Regions from separate parts of the Crenobacter sp. CS_VA4 genome, predicted to be linked through region 2. Evidence: riboswitches for the same ligand, from Rfam matches in the RefSeq annotation. Region 2 holds a riboswitch; the other holds the start of a gene.
What was found. Region 2 has a riboswitch for cobalamin ahead of ACZ2IA_RS11825 (TonB-dependent receptor domain-containing protein). Riboswitches for the same ligand answer to the same signal wherever they lie in the genome.
Positions count from the first base shown of each region.

Region 1 (7,062 bases), on a different contig from region 2:
GCGAATCGCGATGCTGGCCATACCTGAATCATTCCCTATCGAGAATGTTCTTTTTGTCGGTTTGTGCTGTGGACAGCATCGCTATGCCTTTCGATACGATACGCGACCGAAGGAAAAGCAAATGGAATAGGGGCATTCCATCCTAGGATCTGAACTGGACGGACCGTATTGGAAGCCATTTCGGGTACATCTTCAATGGCCCCCTCCCGCGCGTAACACCGAAAAACGGGCCGGTCAGGGGGCTTGCGAGGGCGTACTTGGCCAGACGATGCGCTGCAATCTCTTGCCACACCTTCATTTAGGTTTTTTGCATATTTTGTAAAATTCGTATCAATCGGTTACATTTTGATACATATCTGTGGTTGCCACTGAGGTATCCCTGTCTAGACGCCGTCTGTCAACCCCCAATTTCCGCACCAGGCATCTTCCCCAGCAACGCGGACTTCGAACCGCGCATGAGCCCCTATCAGGATCGCGCAGCAAGATGACGAACAGGCTCTAAGGCAGGAACGGGGCAAGGCGGTCCAGCTTGAGATGCTGCTCGAGCGAGTCGGCCAAGCGGTCGATATGCCTCTCCCGCTCCGCCCGATAGTCGAGCGGCGCCGGCTCTTCCAGCCCCGCCCAGCGAAGCAGCGCACCGCAGGCCTCCGGATGGTCGAACACGCCGTGCAGATAGGTGCCCAGCACCTGCTGGTCGGCCGAAACGGCGCCGTCCGCCCCCGTGGGCAACGTCACGGCGGGCCGCTCGAGGGCCGGGCCGGTCGTCACCCCCATGTGGATCTCGTAGCCGCTCACCGCCGCGTCGGCGACCGCCAGCCTGCCCTCGACCCGTTCCAGCCGCTTGTGCTCGGTCAACACCGTTTCCATCTCGAGCAGGCCCAGCCCCACGCTGCTGCCGGCGGCGCTTTCCAGCCCGAGCGGGTCGCGCAGAAGACGGCCGAGCATCTGGAAGCCGCCGCAGATGCCGATCAGTTTTCCGCCCAGGCGCAGGTGGCGCAGGATCGCCTTTTCCCAGCCATTGGCCCTGAGCCAGTCGAGGTCGCTGCGGACGTTCTTGCTGCCCGGCAGGATGATCAGATCGGCGACCGGGATCGCCTGCCCCGGCCCGACCAGCGTGAGTTCCACCTGCGGGTGCAGGCGCAAGGGGTCGAAGTCGGTGTGATTGCTGATGCGCGGGAACGCCGGCGCCACCACGCGCAGCGTCTGCGCGGTGCCCAAGGTTGGCCGAACGCTGCTTTGGCTCAGGCTGTCCTCGGCCTCGATATGCAGGCCTTGCAGATACGGCAGCACGCCGAGCACCGGCTTGCCGGTGTAGTGCTCGAGCCAGTCGAGCCCCGGCTGCAGCAGGCCGACATCGCCGCGAAAACGGTTGATGACGAAGCCGACGACGCGGCGCTGCTCCGATTCGGATAACAGCGCGAGCGTGCCCACCAGGTGCGCGAACACGCCGCCGCGGTCGATGTCCGCCACCAGGACTACCGGGCAGTCGACTTCTTCGGCGAAGCCCATATTGGCGATGTCGCCGGCGCGCAGATTGATCTCCGCCGGGCTGCCCGCCCCCTCCACCACGATGCAGTCGTACTGTTCGGCCAACCTTCGGTGCGACGCCAGCACCGCTTTCATCGCCTCGGGCTTGTAGCGGTGATACACGGCGGCGTCCATATTGCCGATCGCCCGCCCCTGCACGATCACCTGCGCACCGATAGTGGTGTTGGGCTTGAGCAGGATCGGGTTCATGTCGGTGTGCGGCTCGATCCCACAGGCCAGCGCCTGCACGGCCTGCGAACGGCCGATCTCGCCGCCGTCGACGGTGACCGCGCTGTTCAGCGCCATGTTTTGCGGCTTGAACGGCGCGGTACGGACCCCGCGGCGCGCTAGCAGACGGCACAGGCCGGTGGCGAAGGTGCTCTTGCCGGCGTCCGAGGTCGTGCCCTGGATCATGATGGTTTTGGCTGACATGGTTTTGCTCCGGACGCGCTTTTTTTTGTCGGCGGCTCTAAAATCGCGCCTTTCGAATCGGTTTTGCGGACTTGCGATGCAAGCCTCATCAAAACCCGAGCCCGACATTATAGAGGCGCCGTTTGTGACCCCTTCCGTTTTTCTGCTCCTCGCCGTACTGCTCGACAAGCTGCTGGGCGAGCCGCGCCGCTGGCACCCGCTGGTCGGCTTCGGCGCGCTGGTACGCCGCATCGAGGCCGCCCTCTACCCGGTCTACCCGAACGCCGAACCCGTCTGGCGCATGAGGCTGCGCGGCGCGCTGGGGATCGCCCTGCTGCTGATCCCCTTCACGCTGGTCGCGGCCGTGCTGGCCTGGTTGCCCTTCATCGGGTGGTTCTACAGCATCCTGCTGCTCTACCTCGCCATCGGCGCCAAGAGCCTGACCCAGCACGCCCAGGCGGTGGTCGAGGCACTGGCGGACAACGACCTGCCGCTGGCGCGGGAGTGCGTCGGCATGATCGTCAGCCGCGACACCTCGGCGCTGAGCGAAGAGGACGTGGCGCGCGCCACCATCGAATCGGTGCTGGAAAACGGCAGCGACGCGATCTTCGCCGCGGTGTTCTGGTTTCTGCTGTTGGGCGCGCCGGGCGTGGTGCTGTACCGGCTCGCCAACACGCTGGATGCGATGTGGGGCTATCGCAGCGAGCGCTACCTGCACTTCGGCTGGGCGGCGGCCCGGTTCGACGACGTGTTGAATTACATCCCGGCGCGGCTGACCGCGCTGACCTACACCCTGCTCGGCAATGTCCGCGACGGCTGGCGCTGCTGGCGCGCGCAGGCGCCAACCTGGTACAGCCCGAACGCCGGTCCGGTGATGGCGGCCGGCGCCGGGGCGCTCGGCGTGGCGCTCGGCGGCGCGGCGCGCTATCACGGCTCGCTGAAACAGCGCCCGGTGCTGGGCCTGATGCGCCCGCCGGGCATCGACGACATCGGCCGCGCGATCAGGCTGGTCAATCGCGGGCTGTGGCTGTGGGTCGCACTCGCCCTGCTCGGGGGATGGCTCCATGCTTGATCACGGCGGCGGCATTCTGGCGGCGGCACGCCGCTACGGCATCGCGGTGGAAAACTGGCTGGACCTGTCCACCGGGCTCAACCCGCAAGGCTGGCCGGTGCCCGAGCTGCCGGCCAGCGTCTGGCAGCGTTTGCCGGAAGAAAACGACGGACTGGAAGACGCCGCGTCGGCCTATTACGGCAGCGCTTTGCTGCTACCGGTCGCCGGCTCCCAGCCGGCGATCCAGACCCTGCCGCTGCTGCGTCCAACGGGGACGGTGGGCCTACTGGAAACCAGCTACGCCGAGCACGCGCACGCCTGGACGCGACACGGCCACCGGGTGGAACGCCTCAAGCCGAAAGAGCTGGAGGATGCGCTGTCCCGGCTCGACGTCGTGCTCGTGTGCAACCCGAACAATCCGACCGGCTGGCGCTTTTCGCCCGAGCGGCTGGAAAGCTGGCGGCAACGCTTGGCGGCGCGCGGCGGCTGGCTAGTCGTCGACGAAGCGTTCATGGACTGCACGCCGCAACACAGCCTGGTGCCGCAGACCGGCGCGCCGGGGCTGATCGTCTTGCGTTCGATCGGCAAGTTCTTCGGTCTCGCCGGCGCCCGGGTCGGCTTCGTGTTCACCTGGCGCGAGCTGCTAGCCCGGCTGCGAGAGGAGCTGGGGCCGTGGACCATCGCCGGACCGGCTCGGGCGGCGGCCAGGGCGGCGCTGCAGGATACCGCCTGGCAAGAACGCACGCGCACGCGCCTCGCCGCCGAAAGTACCCGGCTCGCGGCGACACTGCGCGAGCAGGGGCTGGCGCCGAGCGGCGGCGCGTCCTTGTTCCAGTGGCTGGCCCACCCGCAGGCACTGTTGCTGCACGAATTCCTCGCACGCCGGGGCATCTTATGCCGCTATTTCGCCGAGTCGCACAGCGTGCGTTTCGGTCTGCCGGCCGACGAAGCCGGCTGGCAAAGGCTCCTCGCCACGCTGGCAGAATTCCGGACCACGGCGTAGAACCGGACAGGATTCCCAAGCCAGCGGCCATCACGTATCATCCGGCCCAGCTAATGATGGTGCCCTTCGGGGTGAAACGGGAACGCGGTACGATGCCGCGGCTGCCCCCGCAACTGTAAGTGACGAGCCTGCGTCACAAAGCCACCGGATTCTTCCGGGAAGGCGACGCAAGGTGATGACGCACGAGCCAGGAGACCGGCCATCATCACTGTCGACGTGGGTTGAAACCGGGCGGGGTGTACCGGGGGATAACAACAAACGGCCTAGCCGTCTTGTCCTCGCTCGCGGCGATGTACCTGATCTAAGGACACATCCATGGCATCGCCGCTTCCGCGCAATTCCATCGCACGACACTTCGCACAGCATCGTGCTACGGCCAGCCTGCTTCTGCTGCTGATCGTCGTCAATGTCCTCGCCTGGACCTGGGCGCTGACCGCCTTTGCCAACCATCCGGCGCTGCTGGGTACCGCGCTGCTCGCCTACCTATTCGGCCTGCGCCATGCGGTCGATGCGGATCACATTGCCGCGATCGACAACGTCGTGCGTAAACTGATGCAGGAAGGAAAGCGCCCTCTATCGGTCGGCTTCTTTTTTTCCATCGGCCATTCAACGCTGATCGTGCTTGCCGTGGTCGCCATTGCCGCGACCACGTCGGCGCTGGCAAACCGGATCGACGCCTTCAAGGCCGTCGGCGGCCTCATTTCCACCGGCATCTCGGCCTTTTTCCTGCTCACGATCGCCGTCACCAACCTGATGATTTTGCGGGGGGTCTGGAGAAACTTTCAGCGGGTCAAACAGGGGGAATCGGTCAGCGAAGAAGAAATGGATATGCTGCTGGCAGGACAAGGGTTTCTGGCCCACTTGTTCCGCCCCTTGTTCCGTATGGTGACGAAAAGCTGGCACATGTTTCCAGTTGGCTTTCTGTTCGGCCTCGGTTTCGACACCGCGACCGAAATCGGCCTTTTCTCCGTTTCGGCCACGCACGCCTCGCAGGGCGCGTCGCTCTGGACGATTCTGGTGTTTCCGGTGCTGTTCACCGCGGGCATGGCGCTGGTCGACACGCTCGACAGCATGCTGATGGTCGGCGCCTATGGCTGGGCCTACGTCAATCCGGTACGCAAGATTTGGTACAACCTGACCATCACCATGGTGTCGGTGCTGGTCGCCTTCCTAATCGGCGGCCTCGAGGCGCTTGGACTGCTGGCGAACCAATTGAAATTGACCGGCGTGTTCTGGGACACGGTGTCCTCGTTGAACGATGGTTTGGCCAATTTCGGTTACATGGTAATCGGCGTGTTCATCCTGAGTTGGGCCGTATCGGCCGGTATCTACAAATGGCGCGGCTATGACCTGCGCTACGGCAATACCCAGGACGGTCAATGAGAACCCACTATAAGCACGTGCTGATGTGCACCGGGCCGCGCTGCACCGAAAACGGCGCCGAGGCCGAGGAAATGTTCAAGGTCCTCGGCCAGACGATCGACGCCTGTGAGGGGCTGCGCGTGAAGCGCACCCGCACCCACTGTTTCGCCGTATGCAAAGAGGGGCCGATCATCGCGGTCTACCCCGAAGGGGTCTGGTACCGCAAGGTCGACGCCGCCGCGATCGGCCGCATCGTCACCGAACACCTGGCCGGCGACTGCCCGGTCGAACCGCTGATCTTCCACCGCTTAGGTCTAGGCGACGTCGACGAGGACACCCCGGCATGAGCGACTCCCTCCACGGCGGCATCGTACTGCTCAGCCACGCCGGCACCGACCTGACCGCGCTCTCCCGCGCCCGCACCGCGCTGCCCGACGGCTTCGGTCCGGTCGACGGCGTCAATCTGCAGGCGGTGGACAGCGCGGAGCGCATGATCGCCCTGCTCGGCGAGACCGTCGCCCACGCGCGCATCGTGATCGTGCGGGTGCTGGGCCGCACCAACGCCATCCCCGGCTTCGAAGCGCTGCGCAAGGACGCACAGGCGCACGGCCGCTCGCTGATCGTGGTCAGCGGCACCGGCGAGCCCGACCCGGAGCTGGCTGCGCTGTCGACCGTTCCGCCGGCACTGCAGCACGAGGTGACCGCCTACCTGCAGGCCGGCGGCACCGCCAATATGGCGCAACTGCTGCGCTGCCTGTCCGACCGGCTGCTGATGACCGGCTTCGGCTACCAACCGCCCGCTGCGCTGCCCGAACACGGCATCTACCACCCGGAACTATCGGGCCTCGCCACGCTGGACGACTGGGCACAGATCCGCAATTCGGATTGGCCGACCGTCGGCATCACCTTCTATCGGGCACACTGGGTCAGCGGCAACACCCGCTTCATCGACATGCTGGTCGACATGTTGGCCGAACGGCGGCTCAACGCCCTGCCGGTGTACACCGCCTCGCTGCGCACACTGGCCGACTCGGGCCTGCCGGCTGCGTTGGACTTCTTCGTCGACGGCGATGCCTGCCGCATCGACGCGCTGATCAACACCACCTCGTTCGCGATGGGCGATGTGAACGCCGACGGCCCCACCGCGGCGGGCTGGTCGGTGGCGGCGTTCGAGCGACTGGACCTTCCGGTGATCCAGGCGATCACCAGCAGCATGACCCAGGCGCAGTGGGAAGCGTCCGAGCGCGGCCTCAACCCGCTCGACACCGCGATGAACGTGGCGCTGCCCGAGTTCGACGGCCGCATCGTCAGCGTGCCGATGTCGTTCAAACACGAGCAGGACGAGACCGACTATGCGCCGCTGCCCGACCGGGTGCGCCGCATCGCCGGCATCGCCGCGCGCCAGGTTCGGCTGCGCCGCATCCCGGCGGCGGACAAGCGCATCGCTTTCATCTTCACCAACTCCAATAGCAAGGCCTCGCAGATCGGCAACGCGGTCGGTCTCGACTCGCCCGCCTCGCTGTTCGCGCTGCTGCATGCGATGCAGACGCAGGGCTACCACATCCCCGGCCTGCCCGAATCGAGCGATGCGCTGATCCACGAGCTGATCGACCGCGGCGCCTACGACGAGGACTACCTCACCGCCGACCAGCTCAGTCGTGCCGTCGCCAGCGTGCCGGCCGCGCGCTACGCCGAGTGGTTCGGCCAA
Region 1 is NZ_JBVMAE010000007.1:68,833-75,894, forward strand. It holds gene ACZ2IA_RS08595 (cobyric acid synthase) at 499-1,959, opposite strand; gene cbiB (adenosylcobinamide-phosphate synthase CbiB) at 2,084-3,010, shown strand; gene cobD (threonine-phosphate decarboxylase CobD) at 3,003-3,992, shown strand; cobalamin riboswitch at 4,033-4,210, shown strand; gene ACZ2IA_RS08610 (HoxN/HupN/NixA family nickel/cobalt transporter) at 4,308-5,375, shown strand; gene ACZ2IA_RS08615 ((2Fe-2S) ferredoxin domain-containing protein) at 5,372-5,701, shown strand; gene ACZ2IA_RS08620 (cobaltochelatase subunit CobN) at 5,698-7,062, shown strand, end outside.
Region 1: another riboswitch for cobalamin. It lies ahead of ACZ2IA_RS08610 (HoxN/HupN/NixA family nickel/cobalt transporter); the one in region 2 lies ahead of ACZ2IA_RS11825 (TonB-dependent receptor domain-containing protein).

Region 2 (7,062 bases):
ATCGGCGATGCGCCGGTCTACCTGACCTTCGACATCGACTGTCTGGACCCGGCGTTCGCGCCCGGCACCGGCACCCCGGTGCCGGGCGGCCTGACCACCGCGCAGGCGTTGCAGATCGTCCGCCAACTGGGCGACCTGAACATCGTCGGCATGGACGTGGTCGAAGTAGCGCCGAGCTACGACCAGAGCGAAATCACCGCGCTCGCCGCCGCGCACCTGGCCTGTGACATGCTGTGCCTGATGCGCAATCGTAAGCTGGCCGGCAAGCTGTAACGTTCGGCCAACCAGGCCCGCCGCCAACGCCACTGCATCGCAGTGGCGTTGTTTTTTGTACCATTCAGGCAGGACATTGCCGGTAATCGACATGAACAGACCGCATCGACTCGGGCTCGCGGCCGTGCTGCTCGTCGCGCTGGTGTTGCCGGCGCGCGCGGCGCCGCAGCTGTTGCAGGGCCAGATCGGCACGGCGGCGGTGGTGATGGAGCTCAACGTCGCCCGGGACGGCAAGGCCGACGGGCGCTACTTCTATCGCAAGGTCCACCGCGACATCGCGCTCGACGGCCAGCGCGGCACCGACGGCAGCGTCGCGCTCGGCGAGAACCTCGGCTACGACGAGGTGCGCACCGACCTGACCTTGCACCCGGACGGCAAGGGCGGCTGGCGCGGCCAGTGGCAGGGCAAGAAGGGCGCGGCGCAGCCGGTGACGCTCAGCCCCTTGCCGCCGGCGACGCTGCCGACCAGCGACATCGCCTCGTTGGCCCGCCTGCGTCAGCAGCATCCGTACGAGTTCGCCCGGCTCGCCGACCTGTCGCTGCGGCAGGGCAAGCTGCAGCGCTTCGGCAACTACACGCTGCGCTGGTGGCAGGAGCCGATCAGCAAGGTGAGCCTCTTCCGGCTGGTCGACGGCTACCCGGCGCCGGTGCAGGAGCGGGTCAACCGGGTGCTGGAGAGCCGGCAGTGGGAGGAGGTGAACGGCTACTTCGGCTGCGCGCTCGGCGGCGAGCGCCGCGGCGGCTTCGACTACGAGCAGACCGTCACGCCGCGCTTCTTCAACGACCGGGTGCTCAGCGCCAGCGTGTTCACCAGCTACGACTGCGGCGGCGCGCACCCGGACTTCGGCGACCAGCCGATCAATCTCGACGTGCAGAGCGGTCGCGAGCTGCAGCTCGAGGACGTGCTGTGGCTGGGGCAGGGCAAGCCAGCCATCCCGCGCGACGCCGACGGCTACCCGCAGAACTACGACTACCAGAACAAGGTGCTCGGCCCGTGGCTGGCGAAGACGCTGCGCCAGCTGTACCCGAAACAGGTGGTGCCGAAGGACAAGGACGACGCCTGCGACTACCGCGACGCCGGGCTGTGGGCGCTGCCGAGCTGGTATCTGCTGCCGCAGGGCCTGTACGTCGGGCCGTCGTTCCCGCGCGTGGCGCGCGCCTGCGAATATCCGGAATGGTCGGTGCTGCCGTGGAAGCTGGTCAAGCAGCATCGGGGTGATCCCAGCCTGTTGCTGCCCTGAGAACCCGCCCTCAACGCTACCGCGCGGGCGTGATCTCGGCTTGGGCGGCCGGGGTGCGACTCTATCGCTGGGCGTATCGCAGATACGCACTTCGCTCAGCGATCAGGAATCCGCGTGTACGCCAGTACCTTCCGCTCCTGTGCTCAGTCCGCCCCGAGCCGACGCCCGCTCGCTACGCTTTGCGGACTGGTTCTGGAAAGTGGGATAGCTGATACAAGCTTGGCCGAACCCGGTGGCAGGGTGGTTCGGCCAACTGCGGTAGGCGCCCGCGACGGGGGGGCAGCGAAACGCCCGGCGCAAGGCCGGGCGTGGGTGAGCGTGTCGGCGCTATTCAGGCGAGCAGCGGCGGCGCCACCACCAGCAGCATCAGCAGCAGGATTTCGCAGACCTCGATGCCGGCGCCGAGGCAGTCGCCGCTCATGCCGCCGAGCCGGCGACGCAAAAAACCCCACCAGACGAGCCCCGCGGCCGGGGCGACGAGCAGCGCCGGCACGAGCCAGGCCGACAGCGCGACGAGCAGCAGCAGGTTCGCGCCGAACGACGGCCAGTGCGGCTGCCAGCCGAAGCGCTCGCCGCTGCCGCCGGCCAAGGGCGGCAGCGTCGCCGACCAGGCCACCGCGAACAGCCGTGCCCACGCCGGCACCAACAGCAGGCCCACGAGGTGGGCCGAAGACTTGGCGACCAGCATCAGCAGCACCAGCTTGGCGAGCACCGCCAACAGCAGCGCCAGCGCGCCGAAGCTGCCCAGGTGCGGATCTTTCAGCACCGCGTGGAAGCGTTCCGGGCTGCGATGCGCGGCGCCGAGCGCGTCGGCGAGGTCGCCGAGGCCGTCCAGATGCAGCCCGCCGGTCACCCACACCCAGGTGAAGAGCGCCAGCAGTGCAGCGAGCCACGGGTCGACCCGGGCACCGGCCAGCGCGGCGAGCGTCAAGAGCGCGCCGACCAGTAGCCCGACCACGGCGAACCAGCGCGCGCTGCACGCCAGCCAGGTCGGGTGGAATTCCGCCAGCTGCGGCGTCGGCAGCCGGGTCAGGAACTGCAGCGCCAGGATCAGGCCGGCCAGGCGCGGGGGTGGGGCGGGGACCGGTTCAGGCATCCGGCAGCTCCAGCCGCACCAGGTAGGCCGGGTGGCCATCGAGCAGCGACAGCTGGGCGAAGCCGCCGCGCTGCACCGTCATCAGCCGCGCCACCGCGAAGCTGGTGTGCAGCAGCTCGGCGAGCAGCACGCTGATCACCCCGCCGTGCGTCACCAGCACGCGGTGGCTGCCGCGGCTCTCGGCGATCCAGTCGGCGAAGCCGGCCAGCACCCGCTCGCGGAACGCGGCGAAGCTCTCGCCGCCGGGCGGGGTGAGCCGGCCGGCGGCCATCTCGCTGTACCAGTCCGGATGGCGCGCCGACAGCTGATCGGTCGGCTCTCCCTCCCAGTCGCCGAAGTCGCACTCGGCGAAGCGCGGATCGACCTTTAGCGGCACGCCGCGTGCCAGCGACTGCTCGACTGCGAACGGCCGGCAGCGCAGCCGCGGCGAGCTGGCGATGCTCTGCACCGGGATCGCCGCGATGCGCTGCCAGCTGCTCGCCATCTGCCGCTCGCCCTGGCGGGTCAGCGGCAGCTCGGTGCGGCCGATCAGCCGGCCGCGTGCGGCGATGTCGCCGTGGCGCAGCAGGGTCAGGGTGAACGCCTTCATGCCGGCTTGTCGGACACGCCCGCTTCGGCGAAGGTCGCCATGCCGGCGTGCAATTCCAGCGCCAGCCGCAGCAGCGGCAGGCACAGCGCCGCGCCGGAGCCCTCGCCGAGGCGCAGCCCCAGGTCGAGCAACGGCTCGAGCTGCAGCGCGGTCAGCGCCAGGCCGTGGCCGTTTTCCTGCGAGCGGTGGCTGGCCAGCAGCCAGTCGCGCAGTCCCGGCTCGATCGCGACGCCGGCCAGCGCCGCGGCGCTGGCGATGAAGCCGTCGACCAGGCTCGGCACCCGTTGGCGCGCGCCTTCCAGGTAGAAACCGGCGATCGCGGCGATTTCCAGCCCGCCCAGTTCGGCCAAGGTGCCGACGCCGTCGAGTTCCAGCCCGGCCACCCGGTTCAGCGCCCGGCCGACCACCTGCTGCTTCAGCTGCAGCGTGGCATCGTCGATGCCGGTGCCGCGGCCGACGATCACGTCCGGCGCGATGCCGGTCAGCCGGCAGATCAGCGCCGCCGACGGGGTGGTGTTGCCGATGCCCATGTCGCCGGCGATCAGCAGGTTGGCGCCGGCCGCGATCGCGCGCCGCGCCGCGGCGGCGCCGGCTTCCAGCGCCGCCTCCACCTCGGCCCGGCTCAGCGCCGCCTCGCGCGCCAGGTTGCGGCTGCCCGCGCGCACCTTGGCGTGCACGATCGGCAACGCGGACAGGTCGACCGCCACGCCGACGTCGACCACCTCGAGCCGCGCGCCGGTGCCCTTCGCCAGCACATTGATCGCCGCACCGCCGGCGACGAAGTTCTTCACCATCTCGCCGGTGACCACCGACGGGTAGGCCGACACGCCCTCGGCGCAGACGCCGTGGTCGGCGGCGAACACCGCGATCGCCGGTGCGAGCGGCGCCGGCACCGCGCGGCCCTGCCAGGCGGCGAAGCGGCAGGCGATGTCCTCGAGGCGGCCGAGGCTGCCGGCGGGTTTGGTCAGGATGGCCTGGCGCGCCAGCGCGGCGTCCAGGGCGACGGAATCGGGGAGGGGAAGGGTCGTGTTCATGGCTGACGACCTTACCGTCCGCGCGTCGGGCCGGCAAGCGTGGCAAGCGGGGTTTTTCTTGCCGTCGAGCGATGGGCGGGTGGCGCACTGCGCTATAATCCGCGCCTCGCAGGTGCCCGGCATGACCGGGTGAAACGGGAAGCCGGTGCAAGACCGGCGCTGCCCCCGCAACGGTAAGGCCTGGCTCGTCACGAGCCGAAGCGACGCCGACGCCACTGTCCGCCACAGGACGGGAAGGCGCGTCGCCGACAGGCCAAGCCCGGAGACCGGCCTGCACCGGGCGCCCGATCAGGGAAGAGGCGTCCGTTTGCCTGGAGTATCGCGGGGAGCGATCGACCGATTTCGTTCAATGGGCGTCAGACCCAGTCGTAGCAACGCGCCTCGGCGCGCACCTCTCTCGCACTCCTTTTTCGTCCGCATCCAGAACGAAGGAGTGGTTTCTTGACTACTGCAACTCAACACCCGCTGGCGCTGGCTGTCGCGCTGGCGTTGTCCACCAGTTTGGCGCACGCCGCGGACCTGCCCGAATACCGTGGCGCCGACGTGGTCGTTACCGCCACCCGGCAGGCGCAGCCGCTCGCGAAGACACTGTCCGACGTGACGGTGATCGACCGCGATACGATCGAGCAGGCCGGCGCCGACTCGCTCGCCACCTTGCTGGCGCGCCAGCCGGGCGTACAGGTCAGCAACAACGGCGGCGCCGGCAAGACCACCGACGTGTTCCTCCGCGGCGCCAACAGCAAACAGACGCTGGTGTTGGTCGACGGCGTGCGCATCGTCTCGGCGACGGCGGGGACCACCTCGATCCAGAGCATCCCGCTCGAGCAGATCGACCATATCGAGATCGTGCGCGGCCCGGCGTCCAGCCTGTACGGTGCCGACGCGATCGGCGGCGTGATCCAGATCTTCACCAAGAAGGGCGAGGGCCCGGCGCGCTTCACCGCCAACCTCGGCGTCGGCGACCGCGGCACCCTGCAGGCCGGCGTCGGCGTGTCGGGCAAGACCGGCAACACCGCCTACGCGCTCAATATGTCGCAGGACCAGACCCGTGGCTTCTCAGCGACCAACGCCAACAATCCCAGCTTCAACCCGGACCGCGACGGCGATCAGAACACCGCCTATTCGGCCAACCTTACCCAGACCTGGGCGCCGGGCCAAGACCTGACGCTGAGGCTGTTTCAGAGCTTCGATCGCAGCGACTTCGACAACTTCGGCAACACCGACCCGAACCTGCAGGACGTCGTCAAGACGCGCCTGACCGGCCAGAGCGTCGAGTCGAAGAACGCGCTGACCGACGCCTGGACCAGCACGCTGCGCTACGCGCGCAGCCAGGACCGCTCGGAGACCTTCCTCGGCGGCAACTTCGCCCAGCACGACAGCCTGTTCACCACCACGCAGGACGACTGGCTGTGGCAGAACGACATCAAGATCGGTGTCGGCAGCTTCCTCGCCGGCGCGTCGTACACCCGGCAGAAGGTCGAGTCGAGCCAGCCACTCGACAGGACCTCGCGCGACGTGAGGGCGGCGTTCGCCGGCTACCAGGGCGAGTTCGGCCGCAATCTGCTGCAGGCGAGCGTGCGCCACGACGACGACTCGCAGTTCGGCGGCAAGACCACCGGCCAGGCCAGCTACGGCTTCCGCCTCGACGGCGGCTGGCTGCTGCGTGCCGGCTACGGCACCGGCTTCAAGGCGCCGACCTTCAACGACCTGTACTTCCCGTTCGTCAGCTTCGCGCCATTCCCCGGCTCGTACAGCGGCAACCCGAACCTGAGGCCGGAGACCTCGCACAACGGCGAGATCGAGGCGCGCTGGACCGGGCAAGGCAGCCATGCCTCGCTGGTGGCGTTCCGCAACCGCATCGACAACCTGATTGATCTTGTTAAGGACGGCGCGGGCAATATCACCAGTGTCAACGTCAACCGTGCCAATATCGACGGCGTGACGTTGACCGCCGGCACCTCGGCCTGGTTCGGCATCGACCTGAACGGCACCGCCACCTTCCAGAACCCGGAAAACCTCGAGACCGGCAAGTGGCTGGAGCGCCGCGCCCGCCAGACCGCGTCGATCAGCGCCAGCCATGCGTTCGGCCCGCTGACGCTCGGTGCCGAATGGCAGGCGGTCGGCCGCCGCTTCGACGATCCGAGCAACACCGTGCCGCTGCACGGCTACGCGGTGGCCAACCTGTTCGCCGACTACGAAGTGACGCGCGACTGGTCGCTGAACGCCCGGATCAACAATGTCGCCAATCGCGACTACGAGCTGGTGCGCGGCTATAACACCGGTGGCCTCGGCTGGTTCCTCGGCGTGCGCTACGCGCCGAAGTAAGCGTCGTTGTACTCGACAGCAGGGCCGCGTGGGAGGCCCTGTGCCAATCTGGAGACAAAGCACATGATCGAGCTGATCAGCGGCGGCGCCCGCTCGGGCAAGAGCCGTCACGCCGAGGAGAGGGCCTTGGCGCACGCCGGGCCGGTCGGCTACGTCGCCACCGCCGAAGTGCGTGACGACGCCGAGTTCGCCGCACGCATTGAACATCACCGCGCACGCCGTCCGGCGTCTTGGCCGCTGTACGAGGCGGGTCAAACCTTGGCTGAAACGCTGACCCGCGCGGCGCGACCGGATGGGCTGCTGCTGATCGACTGCCTGGGGATGTGGCTGATGCGCTTCTTCGGTGCAGCCGGCTTCGACGCGGCGGCATTTGCCGAACAGCGGGCCGCGCTGCTGGAGAGCCTGCCGACCTTGCCCGGTGACGTGGTGCTGGTCAGCAACGAGATCGGCTGGGGCGTGGTGGCGATCGACGCCGAGACGCGCCGCTTCGTCGACGAACTGGGCC
Region 2 is NZ_JBVMAE010000010.1:150,627-157,688, reverse strand. It holds gene speB (agmatinase) at 1-273, shown strand, start outside; gene ACZ2IA_RS11845 (hypothetical protein) at 365-1,513, shown strand; gene cobS (adenosylcobinamide-GDP ribazoletransferase) at 1,845-2,609, opposite strand; gene ACZ2IA_RS11835 (histidine phosphatase family protein) at 2,602-3,198, opposite strand; gene cobT (nicotinate-nucleotide--dimethylbenzimidazole phosphoribosyltransferase) at 3,195-4,232, opposite strand; cobalamin riboswitch at 4,326-4,521, shown strand; gene ACZ2IA_RS11825 (TonB-dependent receptor domain-containing protein) at 4,674-6,557, shown strand; gene cobU (bifunctional adenosylcobinamide kinase/adenosylcobinamide-phosphate guanylyltransferase) at 6,621-7,062, shown strand, end outside.